DNA from 2 places in the Nocardioides daedukensis genome. Region 2 is predicted to be linked to the other one. Evidence: predicted binding sites of a transcription regulator. Region 2 holds the regulator's gene; the other holds the start of a gene.
The links. Region 2 encodes LexA, which represses DNA repair genes until DNA is damaged. Its sites were predicted from a motif close to TCGAACANNTGTTCGA; they were not measured.

Region 1: the regulator LexA is predicted to act here: its motif matches at 10,804-10,819, upstream of BJ980_RS04560 (DUF6504 family protein).

Annotation. Positions count from the first base shown of each region.
Region 1 is NZ_JACCAA010000001.1:925,110-941,015, forward strand. It holds gene BJ980_RS04525 (DUF58 domain-containing protein) at 1-989, shown strand, start outside; gene BJ980_RS04530 (transglutaminase TgpA family protein) at 986-3,340, shown strand; gene BJ980_RS04535 (DUF3040 domain-containing protein) at 3,377-3,805, opposite strand; gene dinB (DNA polymerase IV) at 3,918-5,102, opposite strand; gene BJ980_RS04545 (methyltransferase) at 5,121-5,831, opposite strand; gene BJ980_RS04550 (DNA polymerase III subunit alpha) at 5,875-9,822, opposite strand; gene BJ980_RS04555 (SAV_6107 family HEPN domain-containing protein) at 9,815-10,282, opposite strand; gene BJ980_RS04560 (DUF6504 family protein) at 10,298-10,663, opposite strand; gene BJ980_RS04565 (YbaK/EbsC family protein) at 10,889-11,353, shown strand; gene BJ980_RS04570 (ArsC/Spx/MgsR family protein) at 11,359-11,721, shown strand; gene BJ980_RS04575 (DUF4126 domain-containing protein) at 11,721-12,314, shown strand; gene BJ980_RS04580 (phytoene desaturase family protein) at 12,362-13,675, shown strand; gene metF (methylenetetrahydrofolate reductase [NAD(P)H]) at 13,683-14,573, opposite strand; gene BJ980_RS04590 (polyprenyl synthetase family protein) at 14,651-15,712, shown strand; gene BJ980_RS04595 (acyl-CoA thioesterase domain-containing protein) at 15,735-15,906, opposite strand, start outside.
Region 2 is NZ_JACCAA010000001.1:1,553,187-1,569,092, reverse strand. It holds gene BJ980_RS07750 (ATP-dependent DNA helicase) at 1-1,649, shown strand, start outside; gene BJ980_RS07745 (zinc metalloprotease) at 1,653-3,077, opposite strand; gene BJ980_RS07740 (alkaline phosphatase family protein) at 3,179-4,501, opposite strand; gene BJ980_RS07735 (alkaline phosphatase D family protein) at 4,501-6,168, opposite strand; gene lexA (transcriptional repressor LexA) at 6,266-6,991, opposite strand; gene BJ980_RS07725 (LysM peptidoglycan-binding domain-containing protein) at 7,244-7,588, opposite strand; gene BJ980_RS07720 (ABC transporter ATP-binding protein) at 7,826-9,568, opposite strand; gene BJ980_RS07715 (ABC transporter transmembrane domain-containing protein) at 9,565-11,274, opposite strand; gene BJ980_RS07710 (hypothetical protein) at 11,343-11,993, opposite strand; gene nrdR (transcriptional regulator NrdR) at 12,433-12,939, shown strand; gene BJ980_RS07700 (vitamin B12-dependent ribonucleotide reductase) at 13,107-15,906, shown strand, end outside.

The DNA.
Region 1 (15,906 bases), 630 kb from region 2:
GGGTGATGCTCCTCGAGGAGACGCTCCCCTTCGTCCTCGGCTCACGACCCCGCTTCGTGCTCGGCGGGCTGCGGGCCGGCACCCACCGCTCGGTCACCTACCAGGTCCGCTCCGACGTGCGCGGGCGCTATCTGATCGGTCCCCTGACGGTGCGCCTGCGCGACCCGTTCGGCCTCGTCGAGGTGGGCCGCGCCTTCACCTCCACCGTGCCGGTGACGGTCACCCCACGGACCATCGCACTGCCCGCGGTCCCCCTCAACGGTGACTGGACAGGGTCCGGCGACAACCGCCCGCGCGCCTTCGCGACCGGATCCGCCGAGGACGTCACGGTGCGCGAATACCACCACGGCGACGACCTGCGTCGCGTGCACTGGCGTACGTCGGCACGCACCGGCGACCTGATGGTGCGTCGCGAGGAGCAGCCCTGGCAGTCGCGGGCCACCGTGTTCCTCGACAACCGACTCGGCGCGCACCGCGGGAGTGGAGCGGCCTCCTCGCTGGAGACTGCCGTGTCGATGGCCGCATCCATCGCAGTGCACCTGACCCAGAGGGGTTTCATGGTCCGCCTGGTCACCGCCGACGGCGAGGACCCCAACACCGCCTGGCACGATCGCACCTCGGCCGTGAACACGGCTCCGCTTCTCGAGGCGCTCGCCATGGTCTCGCTCAGCAAGCGTCCCGACCTGGACACCGACTGGCTGATCGACTCCTCGCACACCAGCATGCTGGTCGGGGTCCTGGGCGCCCTGAACAAGCACGACCACGAGGTGATCCGTCGGATGCGCCTCCATGGTTCGCGGCCGATGGCCATCGCACTCGATGTCGAGGCTTGGGTCAGCGGCGGGGTCCAGTCCCCCGGCTCCACGGCCGGTGAGCTGTCCAGCCTGGGCTGGCGTGCAGTGGATGCGCGCCCCGTCGATCGCCTCCCCCGCCTGTGGGAGGAGCTGAGTCGCCGCAGCGCCGGCCTCAAGCACGGAGTCCGCGGATGAGGCGCGCCGCGGCGGCCCAGACCCCGCTCGCCCTCGTGACGATCACGGCACTGACCAGCTGGGCGTCTCTGATCGCCTGGTCCGGGTTCGTCTCGCGCAGCGGTGACTACCTGATGCCAGCCCTGCTCGGCATCACGGTGACGGCGGCGATCGGCGTGTTGGCCCGCCGGTTCCGGATGCACGCGATCTTCGTGCTCAGCAGCCAAGCACTCGGAGTGCTGCTCGTCCTCAATGCCGGATGGGGTTCGTCGATCGTTCCGACGCTCGACTCGATCCGGACCACAGCTCAGGCCTTCGTCGATTCCGTCGACATCCTGCAGAGCTATGCCGCCCCGGTGCCGCCGGGCATTGAGAACACCATGCCCGTGCTGGTGATCGGCGCACTGCTGTGCCACCTGTTGGTCGACTTCCTGGCCCTGACCCTGGGCCGGGTTCCGCTTGCCGGACTACCCCTGCTGGTGGTCTACACCCTCCCGGTCAGCATCCTCGACAAGCCGGTCAACTGGATCGTCTTCGTCATCATCGTGACCGGGTTCCTGGTGATGCTGGCCCTGGCCGAGGGCACCAGGACGAACCGCTGGGGACGCGACTTCGGCAACCCGGAGAACGGCACCGAGCGCGGACCGTTCGGTCCCCAGGACCCGCGCCGACACCCGGTCGGCATGGGTCTGGGTGCAGTCGCCCTGGCCCTGCTGGTTCCCCTTGCCCTGCCCTCACTCGGGTGGCAGCTCTTCGGGCAGGGCGACGGCCCGGGCGAGGGCGACGACGAAGTCCGGATCACCAACCCGATGACCGACCTGCGACGCGATCTCGATCGCAAGCAGGACATCCCGCTGGTCCGGGTCAAGACCGCCGGGATCCGGCCGCAATACCTGCGCACCTCGGTGCTGACCAGCTACACCGGCGAGACCTGGACACCGGGTGACCGGGACCTGCCGAGCCAGAACTCAGCCACCGGCACGATGCCACCGCCGATCGGCCTGAGCCCGGCGACGCCGTACTCCTCGGTGGAGTGGCAGGTGAAGGTCCTCGACAGCCTCAAGTCGCTGTGGCTGCCCACCCCGATGCATGTCGAGGAGATCCGGGCCGGGTCCGAGTGGCGCTTCGACTCGACTGTGCTCGATTTCCACTCGGCCGACAACGACGTGGACACGGCGGGCCTCTCCTACGGCCTGACCGAGCTGGTGCCCGAGATGTCCGGGGACGACCTGGCGAGCGCACCCGCACCGAACCCGGCGATCGCGCGACGCTTCTCGAGCCTGCCCTCCGACCTGCCGGACTCGGTGCTGACGATGGCCGAGGAGATCACCGGGGGCCTGGTGACCGACTTCGAACGGGCGCAGGCGCTGCAGAGCTTCTTCCGCGACGAGGAGCGGTTCACCTATTCCCTCGAGCCCAGTGCGGGCAACGGCAACAGTGCGCTGGAGGAGTTCCTCGAGGAACGGGTCGGCTACTGCGAGCAGTTCGCCTCGGCGATGGCCGTGATGGCACGCGCCGTGGGCATCCCGGCGCGGGTGGCCGTCGGCTTCTACCAGGCCGACCAGCTCGAGGACAGCAGCTGGGAGTTCAGCTCGCACGACCTGCACGCCTGGCCCGAGCTCTACTTCGAGGACTACGGCTGGGTGCGCTTCGAGCCGACTCCGTCATCGCACATCGGCTCGGTGCCCGACTACACCAGTGACGACATCGTGATCGACGAGCCTTCGTCGGGACCGAGCTCGTCGAGCAGCTCGGCTCCGTCGTCGCAGGCACCCACCACCCAGGCGCCGAGCGCGGAGCCCGAGGTCGAGCAGGCCGAGCAGACCGACGACGACTCGGGGATCCCGTGGGCGATCGTGCTCGCAGTGCTGCTCGGCATGCTGCTGCTGGTTCTCCTCCTCGTCGGTCCCCGCCTGCTGCGTCGCCGGCGCCGAGCGCGGAGGTGGCACGGGGACCTCCCGACCGCCGAGGCAGTGTGGGCCGAGCTCCGCGACATCTGCCTCGACCTGCGTCGCCCCTGGCCCGGCGGCAGGTCACCTCGAGCCACCGGTGCCGTCGTGGCAACCTGGTTCGGACCCGCCGCACCTGAGCGGTCCACCCGACTGCCGAAGACCGGCCCGGAGATGAACCCGGACGCGATGCGTGCGCTGGAGGAACTGGTGGGTGCTGTCGAGGAGCTGCGCTATGCGCCGTCGCCGAGCACGGACGGGGCCGACCTGTGGAGCCATCTCGACACCTGCCGGGTCGCGCTCGAGAACGGTGTCCCGAGCAAGTCGCGCGTGCGCGCGCAGTGGGCACCGGTCTCGATGCTGCGTCGCAGCGAGGCGCCGGTGGTCATCGACGACGAGATGGTCGGGGACCACGTCCACTGAGCTGGTCGGCGGTGTGACGAGTCGGTGAAACGCGGCTCAGAAGCCGCCGTTCTCGTCACGGCGACGACGCCAGCGCTCTTCCATCCGCTCCATGAACGGGGCGGAGGAGCGGACCTTGCGTGGCTTGTGGGAGCGGCCACCGTCGATCACGCTGAACCCGTGGTGACCGGTGGCCTTCTCGGTCGCAGCGGGTGCGTTGCCGCCCCGCAGGTTCACCAGGAGATAGGTGGCGGAGGCCAGCATCACCACGAAGCCGGCGATCCCGAGCGGGATGAAGGCGAAGATCGCGCCGGACATCAAGATGGCCACACCGACGACGAAGACGACGCCGGAGATGATCGCGCGACGACGCGCCGCGCGGCGGAAGGACGTCCCGCGCAGGGTGGAGGCGAACTTCGGGTCCTCCTCGACCAGGGCGCGCTCCATCTGCTCGAGCAGACGTAGTTCTTCTTCCGAGAGCGGCACGTTTCCTCCCCTGTTCGCAGTCCTTCTGACTGTCCGTCTCCAAGTCTAGGCAGCGTGGGCCAAAGGCGGTACCTCTGGCCCGGATTTGTTGACGAATTGATCGCCTCGGTCCTCAGGAGAGCAGGCTGGCCGGTCGTACGGCTCCGGATCCGAACCTGCGGACGGCACGATCCATTGCCCGGTCCGCATCGGACCAGCCGTGCTCGCGCTCCCCCAGCACCAGCTGTCGTTGCACCGTGGAGCGGGGCACCAGACCCTCGACACGTACGCCGACCAGCCGCACCCTGGCGCGCTGGAGGCCCAGTGCGTCATAGAGACGGGTCGCGGTCGCATGGATCTCGCGGGTCACATCGGTGGCCTCGGCAAGGGTGCGTGACCTGGTGATCGTGGTGAAGTCGGCGAACCGGACCCGCAGGGTGATCGTGCGACCGGCCACTCCCGCCACCCGCATCCGGGTGGCGACCTTCGCCGAGAGCCTCAGCACCTCTCGCAGGATCACCTCGCGGTCGTCGGTGTCGCGGGCGAAGGTCTCATCCGCTCCCATGCTCTTGTCCGGCTCGTCGGTGTGCCGGCGCGGTGTGATCGCCCTCCGGTCGCTCCCCCAGGCAAGGTCGTGCAACTGGGTCCCGAGCGCATGCCCCACCGCACGCTGGAGCGTCCGCACCGGTGTGTGCGCGATGTCCGCCACGGTGTTGAGGCCGAGCCGGTGCAGCATCTCGGCGGTCTTCTCCCCCACCCCGAACAGCTCACCGACATCGAGCGGGTGCAGGAACGAGGTCACCTCGCCGGGCGGCACCACGACCACGCCGTCGGGCTTGGCCCGACGGCTGGCCAGCTTGGCCACCGAGACCGAGGAGGCGATCCCGACCGAGCAGGTGATCCGCTGCTCGTCATGGACCCTGGCGCGAACCATCTCTGCGATCGCCAAGGGTGAGCCGAGCCGGCGTACCGAGCCGCTGACATCGAGGAACGCCTCGTCGAGGGACATCGCCTCCACCAGTGGAGTGACCTGACGGAAGATCTCCATCACCGAGGACGAGACCGTGCTGAAGGCGTCGTAGTCGGGATTGACCACCACTGCCTGCGGGCAGGCCCGGCGGGCACGGGTCATCGGCATCGCCGAGCGCACGCCGTGCTCACGGGCCAGGTAGTTGGCCGAGAGCACCACGCCCCGGTGCCCACCGCCGACGATGACGGGTACGTCGACCAGGTCGGGACGGTCGCGGATCATCACCGACGCATAGAAGGCGTCCATGTCGATGTGGAGCAGGTGGCAGCCGGTCGAGAGGTCGCTCATGGCGACCCCACCGAGAGGTCAGTGCGTGGCGAGCACGTGCACCTGGGTGGCCAGGGAGAGATATTCCGGCCGGGTCGCCACGGCGCGCTCGAGCTCGAGCAGGGCCTGGGTCGAACCCGGCTCGAGGTCGAGCAGTGAGCCGGGGACGAGGTCGGAGAAGACCCGGATGCCGTGCACCGAGCCGATCGTGAACCCGGCCTGCTCGAGGTGCCCGGTGAGCTCTTCGCTGGTGAACCGGTGTCCGGCACGACCGACGGACTCACCGTCGAGGATCGCCCGGGCCTGGCCGAAGTGGCCGGCGATGGCACGGGCCACCACGGCCGCGTGGCGCTGGTTGACCAGGAGGCTGAGGGTGCCGCCGGGGCGGAGCACCTCGGCGATGGTGGCCAGTGCAGCCGCCGGGTCGTCGACGATCTCGAGCACTCCGTGGCACAGCACCACGTCGGCGCTGTCCGGACCGGCGACGTCGAGGAGGGTCGAGAGGTCGCCCTGCTGGCCAGCCACCCGGTCGGCGACGTTGAATTCCTGGGCACGTCGACCGAGCGCGGCCAGTGCGTCGGGGCTGGGGTCGATGACCCGGACCTGGTGGCCGAGCTCGGCCACCCGGACAGCGAAGCCGCCGGTGCCACCCCCGATGTCGAGAACGTCGCTGGAGGCGCCGAACACCTCGCGCAGCGACTCCCACACGACTGAGGTCCTGGCCGCTCCCCTGCGTTCACTGGCAGACATGTGGCCCACATTAGTGGGTGCTCTCCTGCCAGTGCCGGATGCCTCATCCCGCACTCCCCGGACTGCGGTGCCAGAGCCTGCGCGGCACTTCGATCTCCTTGCCGTTGTCGGTCGGCCCACCGGCCGGACGGATGTCGGCATAGGGCGACATCCGGAAACCACTGCTGTGCACCAGCACCCGCTTCGGCTGGTTCGACTCCTGGCCGGAGCCAGCCCTGTCTGTGTTGGTCCTGTCTGCGTCGGCACCATCGCTGGTCCGGTCCATCAGGTCTTGCACTGCGTCGAGTCCCCCGGCGTACCACGCTGCGTGCAGTGCCGGCAGCTCCCAGCAGCCCGTCGCCCGGACCGAGACCCCACGTCGGCCGGTCCGGCGCAGCTCACCGCGCACGACCAGCAGCCAGGACCCGAACACCGTGGAGGCGTAGGAGCTCTGCGCGTCCTCGAAGAACGTGGCGTCGACCGGCCCCGTGGAGTCGTCCAGGGTCAAAAAGATGACCCGGCGCCCCGAACGGATCGGTGGTGTCTGGGTGGCCACCTTCACCCCGGCGACCAGGATCCCCGAGCGCTTCCGCTGGGCCAACAGGTCCTTGCTGCGCACGACGCCGAGTGCATCGAGGAACTCGCGATAGTTCTCCACGACGTGCTGACTGACGTCGAGTCCCAGGATCTCCAGCTCTGCCTTCATCCGGTCATGCGAGTCCATCTCCGGCAACCCGCTGGCCTCTCCCTCCTGCCCCTCGCCGAGGTCGAGAGCCAACTGCACACTGGTCACCGGGACCGGTGGCGCGGCAGCCCGCGACTGCGCGGAGGCCTGGGCCCAGACCCCGGCGCGCCCCAGCGCATGGCGCTCGGTGCCCGGGGCGTCCTCGCGCAGCAGTGGGTCCGTGCTGCTGCGCGCCGCTGCCTGCTCGGCACGGGCCGAGGCCTGCTGCTGGGGGGTCCGGGTGCGGGTGAGCGCCTTCGAGGTGAGCCCGCGCCCACGCGTCGACGACCGGGCACCGGCCCGGGCCAGTCGATCGAGCTCGGCGACCTGCAGGAGCAGGTCACGACGCGTCACGCTGCCGCGACGGCGTACGTCGTTGGTGGCACCGATGCCGTAGACGTCGTCGAAGCCGCCGGCCAGCACCAGTCGCTCGACCACCGGTCGTGAGGTGTTCGTGCGATGCCAGAAGTCACTCAGCGACTGGAAGGGACTCTCCTCGTCCTCGCCCCGGGCTGCGACGATCCGCTGGACCTCGCCGGCGTTGATCCCCTTCACCTCGGCCAGGGCGAGCCGGATCCCATGGTCGACACCGGTCCGGGTGGGTCCGGGTGATCCAGCAGCGACGTAGGCGGAGCCGCTCGAGACCGGTTCGACGGTGTATTCCTTGCCGCTCCGGTTCACGTCGAGACCGAGCACGGTGATCCCGAGCTGCCGGGCGTCGTCGAGGATCAGTCTCTTGGGGTACATGCCCGGGTCGTGGGTGAGCACGCCGGCCAGGAAGTGCGCCGGCCAGTGGGCCTTGAGCCAGGCCGACTGATAGGTCGGCAGCGCGAACGCGGCCGCATGCGCCTTGCAGAAACCGAAGGAGGCAAAGGCCTCCAGGATCTTCCAGACCTGCTCGGCGACCCGGGTCGAATAGCCACGGGCCAGGCAGCGCGGGAAGAACCAGAGCTTCGTCTGCGCCATGCCGTCGGGCTTGCCCAGGGCTCGCCGCTTCTCGTCGGCCTCGGCATAGCTGACTCCGCCGAACTGGCCGATGATCTCGATGACCTGCTCGTGGAAGACCACCACACCGTGGGTCTGGGACAGGATCGGCTTCAGGTCATCGTGCAGGTAGGACGGCATCTTCCAGCCCTGCTTGGCCTCCAGGTAGGGCGTGATCATGTCGCTCTTGACCGGACCCGGCCGGAAGAGCGAGATGTCGGTGATGATGTCGTCGAAGCTGTCGATGCCGGACTTGCCGACCAGCTCGCGCTGGCCGGGCGACTCGATCTGGAACACACCGAGGGTCTTCGCCGCGCTGATCATCTCGAAGGTCGTGTCGTCGTCGAAGGGCACCTCCGCCTCGTTGTCGAGATCGATCTCGACGTCATCGACCCGCTTGATCTCGGCCAGGGCGTGCGCCATCGCGGACTGCATCCGGATGCCCAGCACGTCGAGCTTGAGCAGGCCGAGGTCCTCGACGTCGTCCTTGTCGAACTGGCTCATCGGATAACCCGCATGGCTGGCCTCGACCGGGGTACGGTCGAGCAGGGTGGCGTCCGAGAGCAGCACCCCGCACGGGTGCATGGCGACGTGCCTGGGCAGCCCGTCGAGCCGCTCGACCAGACCGAAGAACATCTCAGAGCCTGCCCCTCCCTGCGCCTGGAGGAACCCGGAGGCACGCAGCTCCGGCAGCTCGCGCAGGGCCATCCGGGCGTCCCGGGCGCGGATGTGCGGGAACGCCTTGGCGATCGCGTCGATCTCACCCGGTGGCATGCCGAGCGCCGCCCCCACGTCACGCACCGCATGGCGCACTCGGTAGGTCTCCATCATCGAGACCGCCACACAGCGCTCGGCGCCGTACCTGTCGAGGATCGCGTCATAGACCTCCAACCGGCGCGCCGACTCCACGTCGATGTCGATGTCCGGCAGGTCCTTGCGCAACGGCGAGAGGAACCGCTCCATCAGCAGTCCGTGCCGGATCGGGTCCACCCCGGAGATCCCGAGGAGATAGTTGACCAGGCTGCCCGCCCCGGAGCCACGGGCCGCAGCGCGCACGCCCATCTCCCGGATCATCGCCACCACGTCGCCCACGGTGAGGAAGTACGGCGCATAGCCGAGGTCTCGGATCATCTCGAGCTCGTCGTCGAGCCGCTTCCAGATCCGTTGCCGCGCCACGTTTCCGTAGCGCCAGTCGATCGCTGCCTCGCACCGCGCCCGCAGCGTCGAGTCGGCACCGCCCAGGGTCTGGCCACCCCCGGACCCGCGCCGGCTGGTCAGCTCGAACTCCGGGAAGTGGGTCTCCCCCAGGCCCAGGTCTGCTCGCGGGTCGAGTGCACATCTCTCAGCAGTGGCGCGGGTGCGGGCGAGCAGCTCGCGCGCCTCCCGTGCGGGGTCGCCGGACAGGCCGGCCAGGTGGCAGATCTCCTCGGCGATCTCGTGCATCTGCTTGCCGGACTTGAGGAAGCCCTCGGCGTTGCGCCGGAAACCGCCCGGTCCGCCGCCGGAGAGCCCCGCCGAGCCGAGGGGCACCAGGGTGCGGGCGGCGTCGAGCACGTCGATGGTGGGCGCGTCGAGCCGGTCGGCATAGCGGACCGCGTTGGTCAGCACCATCGTCAGTCCGGCGTCGCGGGCAGCCCCCGCCATCCGAGCGGCGTGCTGCGACGAACCGGGGCCCCAGCCCTGGTTGCTCCCGGGGAGGCGGTGGGAGACGAGCTCGACGACGAGGTTCTCCCGTGGGACCAGGCCCTTCCAGCGGGCCAGGACCTCGCGGGCACGATCGGGACGACGTGCTGTCGCCGCGGCCCCGAGGGTGGATCCCGGTCCGAGCAGGACGATGACGTCGTCGCCGCAGTGCTCCGCGATCAGCTCCGCAGTGGCCACCGGTCGTCCCCGTTCCCCGGTCAGGTGGGTGGCTGAGACCAGCCGGCAGATCGATGCCCAGCCGGCCTTCCCGCTGGCCAGGAACAGCGCCCGGGGCAGGTTCTGCTCACGGAACGCGCCTCCACGCACCGGGCTGCGTCGTTGACTGCCGGGTCGGTGGTTCCCTTCGGGCCCGGGCAGCAGCGCCGCCTGGTCGGTGGCCGCAGCCGAGTAGGCGAGATCCACCCCGAGCACCGGGCGGATCCCGGCCCGGGCGCACTCCTTCACGAACCGGACCGCGCCATAGGTGCCGTCGCGGTCGGTCAGGGCAAGGGCATCCATCTCCTGTTCCAGGGCACGCTCGACCAGCACGTGCGGGTGGCTTGCGCCGTACTGGAGTGAGTAGCCGGAGGCGACATGGAGATGGACGAACGGGTCAGGCACTGAGCCCGGGTCGCCAGGGCAGTTGTTCCTCGAACGGCATGTGTGGTGCCAGTCCGAGGGCCTGCTCGACGATGGCCAGGAACCGGTCCGACTCACGGACCAGGTCGTCTGCCTCGCGCTCGTTGACCGCGCGGGTGGAGCCTGCCTCTGCTGCGGCGCGCTTGCTGGCACCGGCGGAGAAGAAGGCGGCCCACTCGGACAGCTCGGGAGCGATCTCCGCCAGCAGCACCCAGGCGTTCTTCTGGGCCCGACGGCGGCTGCTCGTGGGAACCGGGACGGAGCGGGCGGCGATCAGGGCCGCGGCTGCTCGCAGTGCGGCGACGTGTGCGCACGCATAGCGGGTCGGGACCTCGGTCGTCGTGATCGCCTCACGCAGTGACTCGGCCGCCCGCTCGAGGTAGGAGTGGGTGGTTGCCGGGAGGCAGTAGGGGTTGGGGGTGGTGGGGTTCTTCGCAGTCATTGTCCGTGTCCCGTCTCAGTCCGTGCAGCCCAGGAGCTGCCAGTTGCCGTCTGCCCACGAGAAGGCCAGGTCGAAGACCCCGCTGCTGCAGTTGACCGTCATCCCATTGCCGGCTTCGACCCGCCACATCTCGCGTTCTGCAAGAAGGTCACCACTGAGCACCGACAGTCGCTGTCGATCCTCGACCGCGACGTCTGTTCCGACGACGGCGCGAGCACCGGCTGACTGCCACCAGGGACCGGTCTCCACCCAGTGCGCGACGACCTCGCGCACCTTCCACAACGTGCCGCGCCAGAGGAACTGCTCGGGAGCCTCGACCTGCCGGTCGCCCTGGCCCACCATTCCCCTGCGCACCTCTACGGGATCGTCATAGCGACGCATGTCATGCTCCTTCCCCAGAGCTTCGTGACGGTTTTCGACCCCCTGTCACTCGACCCCTCGACCCCGGTGCTGCCCCTGCGGACCAGGCAGGTGATGTGCCCCCGGTGGGGACGGGGGTCGAGGTCATCCCCACCGGGTGATCGAACATCTGTTCGAACAACTCCAAGGTACATCACTCCCCCGACATCGCGTCAACACCTGTCCATGACGGATAGGGTCGGGCACATGGCCGACCACCCCTCCATCGAGAAGTTCGCCGCAGCCCTGACCGAGAAGGGCGGCCGGGGCGAGATCGTCGTACTCCCCGATTCGGTGCACACCGCGGCACTCGCCGCAGAGGCGCTGGGCTGCGAGGTGGGCGCGATCGCCAACAGCCTGCTCTTCGATTCCGACGGCTCCCCGGTGCTGATCCTGACCAGCGGCGCGCACCGGGTGGACACCGCGAAGATCGAACCGGTCACCGGTCCGCTGAAGCGCGCGAAGCCCGACTTCGTGAAGACCGCAACCGGTCAGGTGATCGGCGGGGTCTCTCCCCTCGGGCACCCCACTCGGCTGCCCACCTACATCGACCCGTGGCTGCGGCGGCACGAGACCGTCTGGGCGGCCGCCGGCCATCCCGCAGCAGTGTTCAGCACGACCTATGACGAACTGGTCGCGATGACCGGTGCGACCGAGCTCGAAGTGGAGTGAGAACCATGGAGATCTGGATCAACCCCGCCTGCTCGAAGTGTCGCACCGCCGTGGGTGCACTGGACGACGCCGGCGCGTCCTACACGCAACGGCGCTATCTCGACACCCCGCCGACCGTCGCCGAGATCGAGGACGTGCTGGGCCGTCTCGACCTCGAGCCGTGGCACATCGCGCGGATGAACGAACCGATCGCCGCGGAGATCGGGCTCAAGACCGTCCCCAAGGACTCCGCGCACCGCGCGGACTGGGTCCGGGCCCTGGCCGAGCACCCCAAGCTGATCCAGCGACCGATCATCACCCTCGACGACGGCACGGCGGTGGTCGCCCGCGACGACGAGACCCTGGCCCGGGTCCTCGGGGCGAGCTGATGGAGTCCCTCGCGCTGGTCTTCTCCAGCGGCTGGGCCAGCGGGATCAACGCCTACCTGGTGGTGCTGGTCCTCGGCGTGGCCGACAAGGCCGGAGGCTTCGAGCAGATCCCTGACGTCCTGGCCCGCTGGGACGTCCTGGCCGTCGCCGCCTTCCTCTACTGCATGGAGTTCGTCGCCGACAAGATCCCCTACATCGACTCGACGTGGGATGCGATCTCCACCGCGATCCGACCCACCGCCGGCGCCGTGATCGGCGTGCTCCTGGCCGGGGACGCCGACTCCCTCAACGCCGCCGTCGGTGGCGTCGTGGGCGGCACCTCGGCCCTCACCTCGCACGCGGTCAAGGCTGGTGGACGATTGGCGATCAACTCCTCCCCCGAGCCGATCACCAACATCACCGCCAGCGTGCTCGAGGACGTCGCGGTCCTGGGCGTGGTCTGGTTCGCCATCGAGCACCCGATCGCGGCTGCCGGCATCGCCGCAGTCCTCCTGGTCGTGGGAGTGATCGTGCTCGTCTCGGTTGCCCGCCTGGTCAGGAAGTCCTGGCGACGCTGGAAGGGACGAGACCCCGGCACCGTCCGTCCCGCCTGACCCTCTGCCGAACGGACCGCTGCCGGGCAGCCACTAGGGTTCAGCGCATGGCGCGCACAGTGGTGATCGGCGGAGGCTTCGGGGGCATGGCCACCGCGGCACGCCTGGCAAAGCTCGGGCAAGAGGTCACCCTCGTCGAGCACCGCGACCGTCTCGGTGGCGCGATGGGCACCATCGAGGAAGAGGGCTTCACCTGGGACGCCGGTCCGTCGATGACGCTGCTGCCCGGCGTCGTGCGCGACCTGTTCCGCAAGTCCGGCCGGCCACTCGAGCGCGAGATCGACCTGATCCCGCAGGAGATCCTGCGCGAGCACCACTTCGAGGACGGCTCGGTGCTCAAGCTCCCCGGCGGTTCACGGGCCGCCCAGATCGATGCATTCGACGGGCTCGGGGCCGGCCTCGGCCAGAAGTGGATCGATCACGTCGACTCCTTCACCGAGGACTGGGAGGTGATCCGGCGCGAATATCTCGAGCGTCCCTGGCTGCCGGATCTTGCCGGCAAGGACGTGACCTCCCGGATCTTCACCCGTGAACACCTGGCCAAACGACTGAAGAAGGCCTTCAAGGACGAGCGACTGCGCCTGGTTGCCGGGCACCCGTTCGTCTTCGCCGGCCACGACACCCGCGATGTCCCGGCCTGGCTCGGCATGCGCGCCTATGTCGAGCAACGCTTCGGGGGCTGGAAGATCGAAGGTGGCTTCGGCCAACTCGCCGATGTCCTCGCCCAGCGCCTCACCACCCGCGGCGTGACGGTGCTGACCGGCGTCGACGTGACCGACATCGTCCTCCGCGACGGCAGGGCAGTCGCCGTCGCGACCAGCACCGGCGAGCTGGACGCCGACGTCGTGGTCTGTGCCATCGATCCCCGCCGGATCCCCGCCCTGGCACAACACGTGCGCCGCACCATGCCGGCGCTCCCCCCGGTCGTGTGCCACGTGGGGCTGACCGGGGACGACATCCCTGACATGCCCGAGGAGACGGTCTTCCACGGTGACCCGCTCGTGGTCGTACGCCGTTCCGGCACCGCGCCCGAGGGCGGCCAGGCCTGGACCATCTTCGGTCGCGGGCTGCTGGCCGAGGACATCGTGCTGGCCCTGGCCCGCAAGGGCACCAACATCCGCCCGAACGTCGAGGTCAGGGTCGACCGCTCCGCCCGGACGCAGGTCGAGGAGTTCGGCGCCTCACCGATGGGCGTGCTCTGGCAGGGCCGGACCACGTTGAACCACCGGATCTCCACCACGACACCGATCCCGGGGGTCTATGCGGCAGGCGCCCACGCCGCACCGGGAGGCGGCATACCGTTCGTGGGCCTGTCCGCCGCCCTGGTCGCGCAGCAGGTCGCGCTCGACCACCCCGTCTGAGGGAAACTCAGGCCGTGATGCTCAGGGCCTCGAAGATCTCCCGGGTCGCCTTGGACCGGTTCAACGTGTAGAAGTGCAGGCCCGGCGCACCGCCGGCAAGCATCTCCTCGCACATCTGGGTCGCGATCCGGATGCCCTCGGCGCGCAGGCCGGCCGGGTCCTCCTCGAACGGACGGAGCCGGTCGACGACCTCGGCAGGCATCTCGCGGCGGGAGAGCTCGACCATCCGGCGCATCGAGTTGATGTTCAGGATCGGCATCACGCCGGGGATGATCGGGAAGTCCACACCGGCAGCCTTCGCACGCTCCACGAGGGCGAAGTAGTCCGAGGACCGCAGCACCATCTCGGTCACCGCGAACTCGGCACCGGCGTCCTGCTTGGCCTTCAGCACCGCGACGTCGTCGTCGAGGGTCGCTGCGTCCACGTGTCCCTCGGGGAAGGCGGCCACGCCGACGGAGACGTCCGCAACCTCCTTGATCACCCTGACCAGGTCGGAGGCGTAGTCCACCCCGCCGTGGGTGCTGACCCACTCCGTCCCGGGGCCACCGGGCGGGTCACCCCGGAGGGCGAGGACGTTGTGCACTCCACTGTCCGCCAGCGAGGTGAGCACCTGCTGGATCTCCTCGACCGTGTGCCCCACGCAGGTCAGGTGTGCCATCGGGACCATCGAGGTCTCGCGGGCGATGCGACCGGTGATCGACACCGTCGTGTCGCGCGTGGTCCCGCCGGCGCCGTAGGTCACCGACACGAACGTCGGCCGGTAGGGCTCCAGGTCACGAATCGCCTGCCACAGCTGCTCCTCGCCGGCCTCGTCCTTGGGCGGGAAGAACTCGAAGGAGAAGGAGCGCTTCCCCTCCCGGATCAACGCTCCGATGCTGCGCCGCGATTCGATGTTCATGCCGGAAGCATAGGGAGCAGCCACCGACCGGCCCACCGCTGTCCATCCAACAGACCACTGTGGCTATGGTCGGGCCCGTGACTGATGCAGACGCGTTCCGGGCCGGGCTCCAGGTTGCGATCGACGAGTTCCTCGACGAGCAGGCCACAAGGCTCGCCCCGCTCGGTCCCGACGCAGCGCGACTGTTGACTGCCGCACGCGAGGCGGTCACCGGCGGCAAGCGGTTCCGCGCCGCCTTCTGCCACTGGGGCTTCAAGGCCGTCTCGGATCTCCCGGCTGACCAGGAGAAGGCCTTGCTGAGGGCATGCGCGAGCCTGGAGTTCCTGCACGCCAGCGCCCTGGTCCACGACGACTTCATGGATGCCTCCGACACCCGTCGAGGCCGGCCGGCGACCCACCGCGCCTTCGAGGGCGAGCACCGCGACGCCGGTTGGTCCGGTGATCCGGAGCAGTACGGCGCCGCCGCGGCGATCCTGCTCGGCGACCTGCTGCTCACCTGGGCGGACGAGCTGCTGCGTCGTTGCGGGTTCCCCCTCGAGCGGGTCGAGGCAGCGCTCGCCATGTTCGACATCTGCCGCTCGGAGGTCGTGGCCGGGCAGTTCCTGGACGTCTCGGTCCAGGCCCGAGGCAAGGCCGACGTCGACACCGCGATGACGGTGCTGCGCTACAAGTCGGCCAAGTATTCGATCGAGCGCCCGCTGCACATCGGCGCGGCGCTCGGCGGCGCGTCCCCTGCCGAGATCGAGGCCCTGACCGCCTTCGGCCTGCCGCTCGGCGAGGCATTCCAGCTGCGCGACGACCAGCTGGGCGTCTTCGGCGACCCGGCTGTGACCGGCAAGCCTGCGGGCGACGACCTGGTCGAGGGCAAGCGGACCGTCCTGGTCGCCCACGCCCTGGAGGCACTCGCGCCGCACGAAGGCGCCGTCCTGGACCGCTCCCTGGGCTCGGACCTCCCCCAGGACGAGGTCGCCGAGCTCCGTGCCCTGATCCGTGGCAGTGGCGCCGAGCAGCAGGTCGAGAGTCTCATCGACCAGCTCGCGGACCGCTCACGAGCCGCACTCGAGGAGGCATCGTTCCGGGACGAGGCCGTCCGCGCCCTGCGCGAGCTCTCCGCGGCCGTCACCCAGCGCGCGCACTGATCCCCTCGTCAGGGCGGGATCGTCAGGGCCGGATCGTGAGCGCCTGGGCCGAGGTGCCCACCGGACCGTCGAGATCGTGAATCACGCTGCTGGTCAGGCCGTGGCCGGCCGGCCCGAATGACACCGTGGTGTCGAACCCGACCCAGTCGCCGCGTGGCTGCCGGAACAGGTGAGCGGTCAGGTCGACGTTGGGG
Region 2 (15,906 bases):
GCCGGTCCAACTACGCCTGCCTGCACCGGGTCCGCGAGGGCGCGCCCGACGACCAGGGTGCGCTGGTCGAGCTGCCCACCGGCTCGATGGGTGCCGAGGTCGTCAAACTCCGCGAGTGGGCCGAGCAGGAGGCGGAGAAGAACGGCACCGGTGAGCGCGACAACGCACCCCGGCACACCGATCGGGTCTGGCGTCAGGTCTCGGTCAGCGCCCGCGAGTGCCTGGGCAAGGCGCGGTGCCAGTTCGGTGAGGAGTGCTTCGCTGAGCGGGCCAAGGAGAAGGCCGCCGCCAGCAGCCTGATCATCACCAACCACAGCCTGCTCGCCATCGACGCCATCGAGGGCGTCCCGATGATCCCGGACTACGACACCGTCGTGATCGACGAGGCCCACGAGGTCGTCGCCCGGGTCACCCAGGCCGCCACCGACGAGCTCGCGGTCAGCGACGTCGAGCGCGCCGCCCGCCGCGCTGCCCGCTATGTCGAGGAGAGCGAGGCCGACGACCTCGACGACGCCGCCGGTGCGCTCAAGGACGCCATCGAGCGCACCGAGGCCGGGCGGATCGACAAGATGGATCCGCAGCTCGCCGATGCCCTGATCCTGGTCCGCGACGGCGCCCGCGCCGCGCTCGGCGCGATCCCCAAGGAGAAGGACGGCGAGGCCGATCCGGGTCGCAACCAGGCCAAGGCCGGGGTGCAGGAGGTGTTCGCCACCGCCGATCGGATGGCCGCCGACCTGAACAGCGACGTGCTGTGGCTCAACGACCGCGACCCCCGCCACGGAGGACCCCAGCTCTGCGTGGCGCCCCTCCAGGTCTGGGGCCAGATGCGCGACAAGCTGCTCGCCGACAAGACCGTGGTCTTCACGTCCGCGACGCTGATGCTGGGCGGCGACTTCAACAACATCGCCACCTCCGTGGGCCTCAAGCCCACCGAGCGGGTGCTGGCCGGGGGAGAGGAACGCCCCGGGGACGGCGTACAGCCCTGGCGGGGCATCGATGTGGGGTCACCCTTCAACTATCCGCAGCAGGCGATCCTCTACGTCGCCAAGCACCTGCCCCCGCCCGGACGCGAGGGGCTGGGCACCAAGCACCTGGACGAGATCGTCGAGCTCGTCGACGCGGCCGAGGGCCGCACCCTGGGCCTGTTCTCGAGCAAGCGCGCCGCGGAGGCCGCTGCCGAGGAGACCCGTCGTCGTCTGCCTCACCTGACCACCCTGGTCCAGGGCGAGGCACAGCTGGCCGAGCTGCAGAAGCAGTTCGTCGAGGACCCGCACACGATCCTGTTCGGCACGCTCAGCCTCTGGCAGGGCCTCGACGTGCCGGGCGACACCTGCCAGCTGGTGCTGATCGACCGGATCCCGTTCCCGCGGCCCGACGACCCGTTGATGTCCGCGCGCCAGAAGGCCGCCGACCAGGCGGGCGGCAACGGGTTCATGCAGGTCGCGGCCACCCACGCTGCGCTGTTGCTGGCCCAGGGCGCAGGCCGGTTGATCCGCACCCATTCGGACCGCGGCGTGGTGGCCGTTCTCGACGCGCGACTGGCCACGGCGCGCTACGGGTCGTTCCTCAAGGCGAGCCTGCCGCCGATGTGGACCACCACCGATCCCAACGTCGCCCGCAGTGCTCTCAAGCGGCTTGCGTCGGGCTGAGGCTCACCAGCGCCGGCCACACGACGACGTGTAGCGCACCCCATAGCGGCCGAGGCTGCCATAGCCGCTGTAGCCGGTAGTGCGCGGATCCCGCGCCCCGACGCCGTCGATCACCAGGTACGTCGTGCCGACCGGGCGGATCCCGCGGAAGCTGGCATCCAGTCCACCTGCCATCCCGGACGAGGACGAGGTGGGGTTGCGGGTGGTGACCAACCGGCCGCGGCTGTTGTAGATCCGCAGTCGGATGTCGAGGTTGGGTCCGAAGCGGACGTTGCGGACAGCGACGTTCACCGTGCCTCGACAACGGGTGCGCAGCCGGAAGACGTCCACGTCGGCGCTCCGTCCGATGACACCCGATCGGGTCGACGACGGGTTCAGCCTGGTGCCCGAGGAGAGCCGGCTCGAGTGGTCGTCCGCCTTGTAGCGGGCACCGTTGGTCGCGATCACGCTCAGGTCGTCCTGCCGGTTGTTCGCACCCTGGTACTCACCCCGGCTCCACTGGGTCAGCGCCCGATCCGAGGCGCCCATCAGCGGTGCCCAGATGCCATGGCCCTGGTCATATTCGGCCGTCGTGTTCCCGTCGTGGAGCAGGTTCAAGGTGTGGCCCGCCTCGTGCGAGAGCACGTCTGCCAGGCGTCGGGGCTGGTTGCCGAGCTCCTCGGGGAAGGCCCAGAAGATCCGCTGCCCGTCCGTTCTCGGCTCGTCGAAGATGCCGACATAGGCGACTCCCGCACACCCGGGACCGCCGCAGGTGCGATCGCGCGCCGTCGTACTGCTGCTGACGACACCGTGCACGCCGAAGTAGGTGTCGCTCGCGCTGCTGCGGTTGATCCGCCATGCGGCCGGTCGCTCGGTGGTCACGTCGACGTCGAAGGGCGCGTAGTCCTCCGCGACACGGGCCCAGACCTCCTGGACCAGTGCGCGCTCGGCGTTGCTGAACCCGGCCCGGCCGTCGACGTCATAGCCCGCATAGGTGCCGCAGGGCAGCGCCCCGAGGCCGAGCAGCCCGCCGCGGTTCCACTCGGTGTCACAGACCCGCTCACCGGTGAAGTCGAGATAGATCACCTTCTTGCTGCCCCTGCGGCTGTGCAGCTTGAACGTGTCCGCCAACGGGTGGTCCGGACTCGCGGCCACCACCGGGGCGCTGCTCGTCGCGGACGCCTTGGCCACCCGGTCGGCGTGGTAGAGCCGACCCTTGGCGTCCAGTCGCATGCTGGCGTCCTCGCGCAGCAGCTGCGTGACCTGGGCGAGGCTCTCGCCGGTCTCGCCCGCAATCTCCTTGACCTTGTCCACCGTGACGCTCTGTCCGGCGGCGGTGCGGATGTCCTGGTCGGCCTGCGACGGGCTCCCCGTCGCAGCCAGGGTGGCCGCGACCAGGGTGGCGGCGAGCAGCAGGCGCGTTCTCGCGCTTCCTCGGTTGGTCCTCACGGTGCGATCACGATCCTGACTACGTCAACGAAGGGCTGGCTGCCTGCCTGCTCAACGCCGCGCGCGGCAATCAGTGACGGCTTACGGCGAGCGGTGCCGACTCAGATGCGGTGCCGGCCGTCCCACGTCTTCGACCCCGTGGGCGCCTGCAGCCCGAAGAACTTCGACACCGTCGGTGCGACGTCCTGGGTGTGCGCGATCGAGCTGGAGCTCCCCCGGGGCAGCCCCTGCCATCCTCCGGCGATGAAGAACGGGATGGACGCGGTGGCCGGGTGGCCGTGATTGCCCGGGATCGGGTTGGAGACCACCGAGGGGTCGCTGAACCGCCAACCGGACTTGCAGTAGACGACGACATCGCCGGCGTGGCCCCCGAGGCGGAGGGTGGGGCGTTCCTTGAGCCGGTCGTGCGCGGAGAGGACACCGGGCTGTGCGCGGGCGATGCGGATCATGCGGTCCACCGCGGTCTGCCTCAGTTCGGCGGGCCCGGTCCAGTAGAGCAGGTCGGCGCCACCGTTCTGGGCGATCTGCACCTTCTGGCTGAGCTCGGGGTCGGCCTCGAGCTTGTCGGTCAGCGAGATCACGTTGTGCGGCAACGACCAGTCCATCGAGTGGTCGGCGAGCACGATCACCATCGTGTTCTGCCAGCGGCTAGTCTGCTTGAGCAGGTCGATGAAGGACTTCAGCTGCACGTCTGTGTTGACCAGGGCTGCGCGGCGCGCGAGCTGCAGCGTCGTACCGGTCAGGTCGGCATGGCCCACCCGGTCCACGTCGCCGAGGTTGACGAACATGAACTCAGGGTCGTGGGTGGTCACCATCTTCTTGGCGGCCTCGATGGTGAACACGTCGGGGGCGTGGTTGGTGATCGGGATCAGCGGCGCGGGCTCCCAGCGGCGGGTGGCCCGGGTGCCGAAGATGCCATAGAGGTAGTCCTTGCTGAGCACCGTCGCGGTGGTTCGGCCGCTGCGGTTGATCTGGGAGATGATCGTGTCGGCACGCAGGTCGCTGGGCCGGTCCATGTCGCGCACGACCTTGGCGTTGCGGTCATAGATCGAGTTGGCCGGCACTCCGGTCTTGTCCGGCCGCATCCCGGTCATCATCATCACGTGGTTGGGGATGGTCTCCATGATCGGCAGGGACCGGGCCCGGGGGAAGTTCATCCCCGAGTCGCGCAGCCGCTTGGTGTTGGGCATCAGGCCACCGCCGATCTCGTCGGGACGGCAACCGTCGATCACCAGCACGTAGCAGCGCTTGCGGTTGAACGGCGCGGCCGTGGCAGGCGCCGCACCCAGGGCGCTGGAGAAGACGAGTCCGGCACCCCCGGCACCGGCGACCTTGAGCAGGGTACGACGATCCGCGGTCACCGCTTCCTCGCCGGTGGCGAGGTCGGGGATCGCGGCGAACCCGGAGCCGTTGTCCTCACACATCACGCACCACCCACCGGGGTGTGGACGCGGCGCAGCTGCTGGGTGCCCGCGAGCGTCTGCCACGAGGCCTGCCAGGTGAGTCCGGTGCTCTTCACTGCTCTGTCTCCGATTGCGTAGTAGTCGCACTGCACCCGGGCCGAGGTGACGTCGAGGACCGAGTAGCCGTGGTCGTCGAAGTTGAGGTGGCGGATGTGTGGGTTGGCGGCGGTCAGGATGGTCTCGACCGCGACCGATGCGGTCCGGCGCTGGACGCCGAGGATGTCCTTGAGGTTGTTGCTGGTGACCGAGGTGCAGACGAACTCCACGCCGGCATTCTCGCGGACCACGGGATAGCTGCCCGGGTCGAAGGGGAGCTCGCACGCCCAGGCGGAGTGGATGTCGCCGGTGAGGAAGACCGTGTCGGTGATCCCCTGGTCGCGGATGTGCTCGAAGAGCACGCGGCGATCGTGGGTGTAGCCGTCCCACTGGTCGATGTTGTAGGCCACGCCGTCCTCGGGCAACAGCTTGGTGACGTCGTTGATCGGATCGATCAGCGCGTCGGGGACGGTGCCGAAGGTGACCGGGGCGATCATCACCGGGTTGCCGACCAGCTTCCACTGGGCCCGCTCGCTGGTGAGGTTCTTCTTGAGCCAGGCGAGCTGTTGTGCGCCGGCGATGCTGCGTTCCGAGGAGCTGGCCTCACCGGAGGCAGGTGACTCCACCGGTGTGCTGCGATAGGTGCGCAGGTCGAGCATGCTCAGCTCGGCCAGCTGGCCGAAGCGCAGGGTGCGGAACAGGCGGGTGCCGTCCCCGAGTGCGGCAGTGCCACTCATCCGCACCGGCATCCACTCGTCGTACGCCCGGTGGCTGCGTGCACGACGGGTGAGCCAGCTGCCTTCGCTGGCGTCGTGGTTCTCGGCACCCTCCTTGTTGGCGTCGTTGGTCACCTCGTGGTCGTCCCAGGTGACGATGAACGGATAGCGGGCGTGCAGCTCCTGCAGGTCGGCGTCGCGCTTGTACTGCGCGTGGCGCTGGCGGTAGTCGGCCAGGCTGACCATCTCGCGCGCCGGCGCGTGCTTGCGGATGTCGACGTTGTCGTTGCCGTAGCCGTACTGGCCGGGGCCGTATTCGTAGATGTAGTCGCCGAGGTGGACGATCGCGTGCAGGTCGTTGCGCTTGGCCAGGTGGCGGTAGGCGCTGAACCAACCGGCCTGCAGGTTCGAGCACGAGACCATGCCCAGGCGCACGCGGCTCGGGGTGGAGGAGTGCGCGGGGGCGGTGCGGGTGCGGCCGACGCGGCTGAAGCGGCCCTTGTAGGAGAACCGGTAGAAGTACCACCGGGCCGGCTGGAGCCCGGTGACGTCGAGCTTGACGGTGTGGTCGTCGCTCGCACCGGTGGCGATCCGGCCCTTCTTCACGATCCGCCGGAAGGCCTGGTCGGTGGCGACCTCGTAGTCGACCCAGACCCGCGGGCCCTTGCCCGAGCCGGGCGTGGAGGTCGACGTCGGCGTGACGCGGGTCCAGATCACCACCCGGTCCGGCATCGGGTCGCCCGAGGCCACGCCGTGGGCGAAGTAGGCAGAAGCGCCCGAGGCGGTGGACCCGCTTGCGGCCACGATGGTGGCGGTGCCGGCGGCGGCTGCGGAGCCCTTGATGACGGTACGACGATCAACGGATGCGGTGGTCACGCCTCATTGAACGACGGCCAAGGCCTCAAGGTGACGCCCGACGGATGTGAGAACCAATCGTTCACCAGGACGTCGCCGATTGGTTCACACCTTTGGTTCACACCTTGCGCAGCACCGCGGTGACGACACCGAGAATGGAGGCGTTGTTGCCGTCGATCGGGTCGTAGGCGTCGTTGTGCGGCATCAACCAGACCTGGCCGTCCTTGCGCTGCAACGTCTTGACGGTGGCTTCGCCATCGATCAGGGCGGCGACGATCTCGCCGTTGCGGGCGGTCTGCTCCTGGCGGATGACGACGTAGTCGCCGTTGCAGATGGCCGCGTCGATCATCGAGTCACCGGAGACCTCGAGCAGGAACAGGGTGCCGTCGCCGACCAGGGACTTGGGCAGCGGGAAGATCTCCTCGACGCGCTCCTCGGCGAGGATCGGGCCACCGGCAGCGATCCGGCCGACGATCGGGACGTAGGTCGCAGCCGGCATGGCGTCGCCGATGCCGGTCTCGTCGTAGTCGACCTCGTCGGCGCTGCCCACGGCGCGGGATGCGGCAGCGGTCTCGGGCATGAAGACCTGGATGGCGCGGGGGCGGTTGGGGTCGCGCTTGATGAAGCCCTTGGCCTCGAGCACCTTGAGCTGGTGGGAGACCGAGGAGGAGCTGGTCAGTCCCACCGTCTCGCCGATCTCGCGCATGCTCGGGGGATAGCCGCGGGTCTCGATCGACTCGCGCAGCGTGGTCAGGATCCGCTGTTGGCGCGGGGTCAGGCCGGTGGCGTCCGGGGGCCCGTCGGGTAGGGAGGTGACCTTTGCCTTCGGGTCCTTCGGTGCCATGGATCTGCCTTCCGCTGTGCTGGTCGTCCTGCAAGAGGGGTGCTGCGCCGTGTTGGGTCTCACGCTAGCCGTCGGAGGCGGCATGTTCAAACACCTGTTCGAACGTGTCGCGGCGTCATGTCGCGGTGTTCTGGGCGGTGAAATGCGCCGTCGTGAAATGCGCCAAGGGGCGGGATCGCCCGGATCCCGCCCCTTGTCTTCCCCATCTGCAGGCCGGGGTCGAGGCGACCTGCAGAAAACTGTGGTGTCCGGTCAGTCGGTGACCGGGACGTGGATCTCCTGGCCGGCGACGAGCATCGACGAGTCCAGGGCGTTGAGGTCCTTGATCGTGGCCATCATGTCGCGCACGCTGCCGTCCTCGGCGAGGTCGGACGAGATGCCCCAGAGGGTCTCGCCATAGCCGACCATGATCACCTCGGTCTGCTGCTCGGAGCCCGACTCGTTGTTGCTTGCCACCGAGGAGGTTCCGAGGAACACCGCGCCGGCCAGCACGAAGAGCAGTGCGGCGACGAAGACCACGAGGCGGCCGCGACGGGTCAGGCGAACCTGCGACGTGCGGAAGCTCGGAATGCTGGGGGTGAGGGTCATGGTGCTCATCAGAAGACCTCCGGGGAAGGGGGTTGGTCGGTGTCGAGCTATGTCTAATGGCGACCACCGACAACGGGTGCCGCTCGATCAGACGTTCGATCGAACACATGTACGAAGTTAGAGCACCTGTTCGAACAAATCAAGCCCCGGGCGAACAAATGTTCGATGCGTGTCGCGGACAGAATGCGAATTCACGACGGGTCGGCGACAAAGGGCAGGGAGCGGCGAAGCGGGGACGGCGGAGCCTCAGCTGGACCAGGCGGCCCAGAGCTCGGCATAACGACCGTCGGCCGCGAGCAGCTCGTCGTGCGAGCCCTCCTCGACGACCACGCCCTCGTGCAACACCAGCACCCGGTCCGCGGTTGCCGACTGGGTCAGGCGGTGGGCGACGACCAGGGCGCCACGTCCCGAGGTGACCGCGAGTGCGGCCTCCTCGAGCTCGCGCGCGCCGGCCGAGCCTGCCTCGGCAGTGGCCTCGTCCAGGACGACGTACCAGGGATCGGCCAGTGCGATCCGTGCCAGCGCCAGCTGCTGCGCCTGGGCAGGTGTCACCGGGTGCGAACCGGTGCCGATCACGGTGTCCAGGCCCTCGGGCAGCAACGAGACCCAGCGGGACGCGTGGACCAGGTCGAGGGCGGCGAGGACCTGGGCGTCCGTGGCCGAGGCGTCGACCAGGGTCACCGCCTCGCGCACGGTGCCGGCGAAGACGTGGAAGTCCTGGCTGATCAACGCCACCCGCGAGCGGAGCAGGGACGTGGACAGGTCGCCGATGGCGGTGCCGGCCAGGGTGACCGAGCCCGACGAGGGAGGCAGTACGCCGGCGGCGATGGCACCCAGCGTGGTCTTGCCAGCACCGGTCGCGCCGACCAGTGCGACCCGCTCGCCGGGAGCGATGCTGAGAGAGACACCCGACAGCACCGGACGTCCTGGCACATAGGAGTGGTCGATGCCGGTAAGCACCAGTGGTCCGGGCGCTTCGGGCAGTGACCCCGGGCGCTCGGGAGCATCCGGCAGCAGGGAGACGCCGGCCAGTCGGGAGAGCGAGGCGCCCGTCGACTGCACCGCGTCGAAGATGTAGAGCAGCGCGTTGATCGGGTTGAACAACCGGTGGAAGTAGAGCGCCGCCGCGGTGACCGCGCCGACCGAGGTCGAGTCGGCGCGGACCAGCCAGAAGCCGGTGGTCAGCACCAGCAGCAGACCGATCAGCTCGGCCCGGTTGGACCGGGCGCCGAAGCGGGTGAGCAGCCGGAACACCGTCATCGAGATGTCACGCGCCTGGGCGGATCGGTTCTCGATCGTGGCGACCTGGCCCGAGGACATCCCGAACGCGCGCACGGTCGCGGCGCCCTGGAGCCCGCTGACCATCACCTGCGCCCGCTCGCCCTGGGCGACTCGCTCGCGGGCATAGAACGGTCCGGACTTCGGCAGGTACCACCGCAGCGCCATCGCATAGAACGGCGCCGCACCCAGACCGGCCAGTCCGAGTCGCCAGTCGAGGGCGAAGAGGCCGACAGCCGTGAACGTGACCAGGACCAGCGAGTTCACCAGGGTCGGCACGATCTCGGTCAGCGAGTTGGCCACCGTCCGGGCGTCGTCACCCACCCGGGAGAGCAGGTCACCGGTGCCGGCCTCCTCCACGCGCGCCGAGTCGAGGGCCAGTGCCTTGTCGAGCACGTCCTCGCGCAACGTGGCAAGAGCAGGCTCACCGGCGCGGGCGAGGAAGGCGACCGAGGCCCAGGTGAAGAGCCCGCCGGCGACGGCTGCCGCCGCGATCACGAGTGCGGCCCGGGTGATCTCGCGTTCGGGTGCGCCGTCGATGACCAGGTCGACGATCGTGCCGAGCATCCACGGTGCGACCAGGGCGCACAGCCCGGCCAGGATGAACGAGGCGATGGTCAGCAGCAGCGGGAGACGACGGCTGGCCACCAGTCGCCACGCCAGCCGGGCGGTCTCCTGGCGCGAGGCGATCGGGAGGATGTTGCGGCTCATCGCAGCACCACCTCCGCATAGGTCGACTCCGACGCAAGGTCGTGGTGGGTGCCCTCGGACTGCACACGGCCCTCGGCCACCAGCACCACGCGGTGGCACTGGGCCAGCAGGGCGGGGGAGGAGGTGATCAACCAGGTCGTACGTCGTGACGCGCCGGCCGTGCGCAGCCTGCGGATGCCCTGCGCGATGCGGTGCTCGGTGACTGCGTCGACCGCGGTGGTCGGGTCGTGGAGCACCAAGATGGGGGCATCCATCGCCAGGGCCCGGGCAAGCGCGATCCGCTGGCGCTGGCCGCCGGAGAAGGTGGCACCGTCCGGGGTGACCGGCTGGTCGAGTCCTTCGGGGACCAGGGACACCACGTCGGCGCAGGCCGACGCATCGAGCAGCAGGCCCAGGGCCCGCTCGTTGAGGCGCCCGGTCGGGTCGACGTTGCTTCGCAGGGTGCCCTCGAAGAGGTCGACGTGGTGCGGGTTGACCAGCAGGTGCGCCTCGCGTGCGGAGCTGCTCAGGTCGCGCAGGGGGAGCCCGCCGAGCGAGATCGTGCCCGAGGTCGGTGTGATCGACCCGTTGACCAGGCCCATCAGGGTGGCGGCCGCGGTCGGGTCGGTGACGGCGATGCCGAGGATCTCCCCGGGCCGAGACGCCAGGTCGACCGCGTCGAGCCCGGGCGCGCTGACACCGCTCAGGCGCAGCTCTGCGGGGGTGAAGACCGGGCTGGACTCGCCCTCCTCGACCAGTCGCGGTGAGGCGAGGAAGTCGACGATGCGTCGCGCGGAGGCGTGGGCGCGCGCCGTGTGCGCGGAGATGTCGCCCAGCATCCCGAGCGGTTCGGCGAGGAACTGGGTCAGGCCGACGACCGCGACCAGCTCGCCGATGGTGATGTCGCCGGAGAGGGCTCGGTGCCCGGCGACGAGCGCGACGGCTGCGAGGAACAGTCCGGCCAGGCCCTCGGTGAGGCCGGCCATTGCGCCATAGGTCGACGTACTCCGCACCGACGCGTCACGCGCCCGTCCGCTGAGCACCCGATAGCGGGCGCCTGCGACCGGTTCCGCGCCGATGCCCTTGAGCACGCGCAGGCCGCGGACCAGGTCGGTGGCCACGCCGGTCGCCTCGGCGACGGTGGCCTGTTGGTGCTCGGTGTGGCGCGAGATGCGCGGGGTGATGACCTGGGTCAGCAGCAGCACGGTCGGTACGCCGATCACCACGACGAGGCCGAGGACGAGGTCCATCGCGAGGAGGAACCAGGAGGCCCCGACGATCGAGATGACCGCGGCGATGGTGAAGCCGGTGGAGCGGATGAACTGCCCCACCAGCTCGGCGTCGGCCGTGGCCAGCGAGAGTGTCTCGCCCGGACGGAGTGCTGTCTTGGCACCCCGTGGGTGCAGTGAGTGGGCGGCGATCTCGACCCGGATCCGGTGCATCTCCATCGACACGACGTGGAAGCCGATCCAGGCGCCGTACCGGTAGCCGTAGGACAAGAAGCCGAACAGCACGCACAGCGCGAGGCCCCAGATCACCATCTGGTCGACCTCGCCGGTGGACACGGCACGGTCGATGGTCAGGCCGATGAAGACCGGGACGAGGGTCTCGCAGGCCTGCCACAGGCTGAGCAGGGCATAGGAGCCGAGGAGTTTTGCCTTGTTGCGTCGCAGTCCCCGCAGCAGCAGGGCCCACGCAGAAGCAGGCGCGGCTGCCGAATCACTCACGGGCAATGGCTATCACGTGCTGGTTAGTGTCGCCTAACTTGTCTCGCTGGCCCGTCCTGTGGCCGGGCTCAGCGAGCCGCGCGCTTGCCGCCGGGATAACGCGGGTTCGGCACCCGCTTCGTGTCGTTCTCGTCGGTGCCGATCGCGGCGTGGGAGCCGGTGGTCTCGTTGGTGTCGGTGTTCTGGGTGGCTCCGGGCTGACGCTGGGTCGGGGGTGCGAAGCTCTGGCTGGCCCCCTTGGCTGAGTCAGTCACTGCCTCGGTCTCCCGGGTCTCCCCGGCGTCCTCGGGCGGGAGAGGGAAGAGCCGCCGGGAACGCTCGGAGCTGATGTCGCCGATCCGGTCGCCATACGTGCCCGTGTTCGGGACGTAGGTCGAGGGAGTGGAGCGGGCGCTCTGCTGGCCGAGCTCGACGCCGGCGGGACCGGTTGCGGTCTCGGGGAGGACCCCGACCAGGGCGAGCAGCTTGGCGACCAGGATCAGGCCGATGAACAAGCACCCGGCCGCGCCTACGCAGGCCAAGGCGAGGAAGAGCCAGGCCGAGGACTCGCCACCGCGGCCCTCTGAACCGAAGTCGATCGCGGCCTTCACCAGATAGCCCCACGCCACCACCAGGACGGTGACGGCAAAGGAGAGCAGCAGGAAAACAGGGTCGATCCGGGACTTCTTCGCCGTCGCTCGACGCGATCCCGCACGTTTCCCTGCCCCTTGCCCTGCCACACCCCCATTGTGTCAGGCAATCGGTTGGCGCACTAACCGATCGAGTGAACTCGTGACCGGTCGCCGACACGCATGCCGCAGACCAATTTCGGCAGCCGCACGTCCCTGACCTGCGGTTTTGGAACGGGTGGGGACCAAGCTCGAAAATCTCCTGGGACCCGCTTGCATCCGCTCGTGGTTCCGACGTACGGTTACCACTACATCTAGTAGTTACACCGTTGTGGTTTTCCACATCTAGTCCACAGAACCGGGTCATTCGGTCCACAGGATTGGCTGCTGAACGCACAGGTTGGCCACTACTTGTCCACAAACAAGGCGTAGTTCTCCACAGATCGGTGACACTCCAGCGGGCCCCGCACAGGGGCTCTGTTCGGTGTGCCCGAGTGAGGAATGGCGCCTGATCCGCAGACGTTGACCAAGGGAAGGGAGTTGCCCAGACATGCACTGTCCGTTCTGCCGCAGCACCGACACCAAGGTCCTCGACTCGCGGGTCGGCGACGACGGCGGCTCGATCCGTCGCCGGCGCTCGTGCCCGCAGTGTGGCAAGCGTTTCTCGACCGTGGAGCAGATGCAGTTGATGGTGCTCAAGCGCTCCGGCGCGACCGAGCCGTTCAACCGTGACAAGGCGATCAACGGCGCCCGCAAGGCGTGCAAGGGTCGTCCCGTGACCGAGGACCAGCTGGCCTGCTTGGGCCAGACGGTCGAGGACACGCTCCGCAGCGACGGATGGGCCGAGGCCCCCGCCAACGAGGTCGGCCTGGCCATCCTCGGACCGCTGCGCGAGCTCGATGAAGTTGCCTATCTCCGCTTCGCCAGCGTCTACCGCGCGTTCGAGTCCGCGGATGACTTCGAGGCCGAGATCGCCATGTTGCGCGCGGAGCGCATCCAGGTTGGTGAGGAGAGCCTCGAGCGCTCGCCCCGCAACCAACCCCAGCCCACGGGCTGACACAGACTGCCCGGCACGTAGTGGGGAAGCTGCGTGCCGGGCACCCCTCATCATCACTCCCCGATGCAGCACTGCGACCCCCGCAACGGGGAGCGACAGACATCAGCAGCACCAGCACGACACACAGCAGGACCAGGGAACAGCCGGAGTTCGAGGAAAGAGGAGACATGACGGAGACGGTCAGCGGCGGATCTGCAAAGGCGCAGTCCAAGGCCAAGGGCAAGGGCATGAAGATCGAGCGGGTCTTCAGCACCAAGGGCGTGCACCCCTACGACGAGATCAACTGGGAGCGCCGCGACGTCGTACAGACGAACTGGAAGACCGGTGACACCGTCTTCGAGCAGCGCGGTGTGGAATATCCCGACTTCTGGAGCGTCAACGCCTCGACGATCGTCACCACGAAGTACTTCCGCGGCGCCGTCGGCACCGACACCCGCGAGTGGAGCCTCAAGCAGCTCATCGACCGGGTCGTGAAGACCTACACCGCCGCCGGTCGCGAGCACGGCTACTTCGCCTCCACCGCCGACGCCGAGCTCTTCGAGCACGAGCTGACCTGGCTGCTCGTGCACCAGTACTTCTCCTTCAACTCCCCGGTCTGGTTCAACGTCGGCACCCCGTCCCCGCAGCAGGTCTCGGCCTGCTTCATCCTCTCCGTGGATGACTCGATGGACTCGATCCTGAACTGGTACAAGGAAGAGGGCTTCATCTTCAAGGGCGGCTCCGGCGCCGGCCTCAACCTGTCGCGCATCCGTTCCTCCAAGGAGCTCCTCTCCTCCGGTGGTACGGCGTCCGGCCCGGTCTCCTTCATGCGCGGCGCGGACGCGTCCGCGGGCACCATCAAGTCGGGCGGCGCCACGCGTCGTGCGGCCAAGATGGTCGTCCTCGACGTCGACCACCCGGACATCGAGGAGTTCGTCGAGACGAAGATGCGCGAGGAGGACAAGATCCGCGCGCTGCGCGACGCCGGGTTCGACATGGACCTGGGCGGCAAGGACATCACCTCCGTGCAGTACCAGAACGCCAACAACTCGGTGCGCGTCACCGACGAGTTCATGCGTGCGGTCGAGGACGGCACCGAGTTCGGCCTGAAGGCTCGCGGCACCGGCGAGGTCATCGAGACCGTCGACGCGCGTGGCCTGTTCCGCAAGATCTCCGAGGCCGCGTGGGCATGTGCCGACCCGGGCCTGCAGTACGACGACACCATCAACGACTGGCACACCAACCCCGAGACCGGCCGGATCACCGCATCCAACCCGTGCTCGGAGTACATGTCGCTGGACAACTCGTCGTGCAACCTGGCGTCGCTGAACCTCCTCAAGTTCCTCCGCGACGACGACACCTTCGACGGTGAGCTCTTCGCGAAGGCCGTGGAGTTCATCATCACCGCGATGGACATCTCGATCTGCTTCGCGGACTTCCCGACCGAGCCGATCGGTGAGACCACCCGCAACTACCGCCAGCTCGGCATCGGCTACGCCAACCTCGGCGCGCTGCTGATGGCGATGGGCCTGGGCTATGACTCCGACGGCGGCCGCTCGATGGCTGCCTCGATCACCAGCCTGATGACCGGTACGTCGTACCGCCGCTCGGCCGAGCTGGCCGGGATCGTCGGTCCCTACAACGGCTACGCCCGCAACGCGGACGCCCACAAGCGCGTGATGCGCAAGCACCAGGCTGCCAACGACACGGTGCGCACCCTGCACACCGAGGACCTGGCCGTGCACAAGCTGGCCACCGCCGAGTGGGCGAAGGTGCTCGAGATCGGTGAGAAGAACGGCTTCCGCAACGCGCAGGCCTCGGTGCTCGCACCGACCGGCACCATCGGCTTCATGATGGACTGCGACACCACCGGCATCGAGCCCGACTTCTCGCTGGTGAAGTTCAAGAAGCTCGTCGGCGGCGGCTCGATGCAGATCGTCAACCAGACGATCCCGCGTGCGCTGAAGAAGCTGGGTTACCAGCCCGAGCAGATCGAGGCGATCGTTGCCTACATCGCCGAGAACGGTCACGTCATCGACGCACCCGGCCTGCGCCAGGAGCACTACGAGATCTTCGACTGCGCGATGGGTGCCCGGGCGCTCAAGCCGATGGGTCACGTGCGGATGATGGCGGCTGCTCAGCCGTTCCTGAGTGGCGCCGTGAGCAAGACCGTCAACCTCCCCGAGGAGGCGACTGTCGAAGAGATCGAGGACGTCTACCTGCAGGGTTGGAAGCTCGGCATCAAGGCTCTCGCCGTCTACCGCGACAACTGCAAGGTTGGCCAGCCGCTCTCGTCCGGCAAGGGCGAGAACAAGGGAGCCGACTCGAACGCCGCAGCCGCGGCGGACGTCGTCGAGAAGGTCGTGGAGAAGGTCGTCTACGCCCCGACCCGCAAGCGCCTGCCGAAGTCGCGCGTCTCGCGGACCACGTCGTTCACCGTGGGTGGCGCCGAGGGCTACATGACCTCGGGTGCCCACAACGACGGTGAGCTCGGTGAGGTCTTCCTCAAGCTCGGCAAGCAGGGCTCGACCCTGGCCGGCGTGATGGACGCCTTCTCGATCGCGGTCTCGATCGGCCTGCAGTACGGCGTGCCGTTGGAGACCTACGTCTCGAAGTTCACCAACCTGCGCTTCGAGCCCGCCGGCATGACCGACGACCCGGACGTGCGGATGTCGCAGTCGATCATGGACTACATCTTCCGTCGTCTTGCCTTGGACTACATGTCCTTCGAGGACCGCTCGGCGCTCGGCATCTACTCCGCCGAGGAGCGCCAGCGCCAGCTCGAGACCGGCTCCTATGAGCTCGTCGAAGAGACTGGCAACGCGGCCGAGCTGGTCGTCGAGGCCACCGAGGCCCCGGCTGCTCGCGAAGCGAGCGTCAGCGAGTCGGCGGTCAAGACCGACACCCAGGGGGCGCACACCACGGCTGAGCTCCTCGAGAAGATCAGCGGCACCGCGATCGACAGCCCGCTCTGCTTCACCTGTGGCA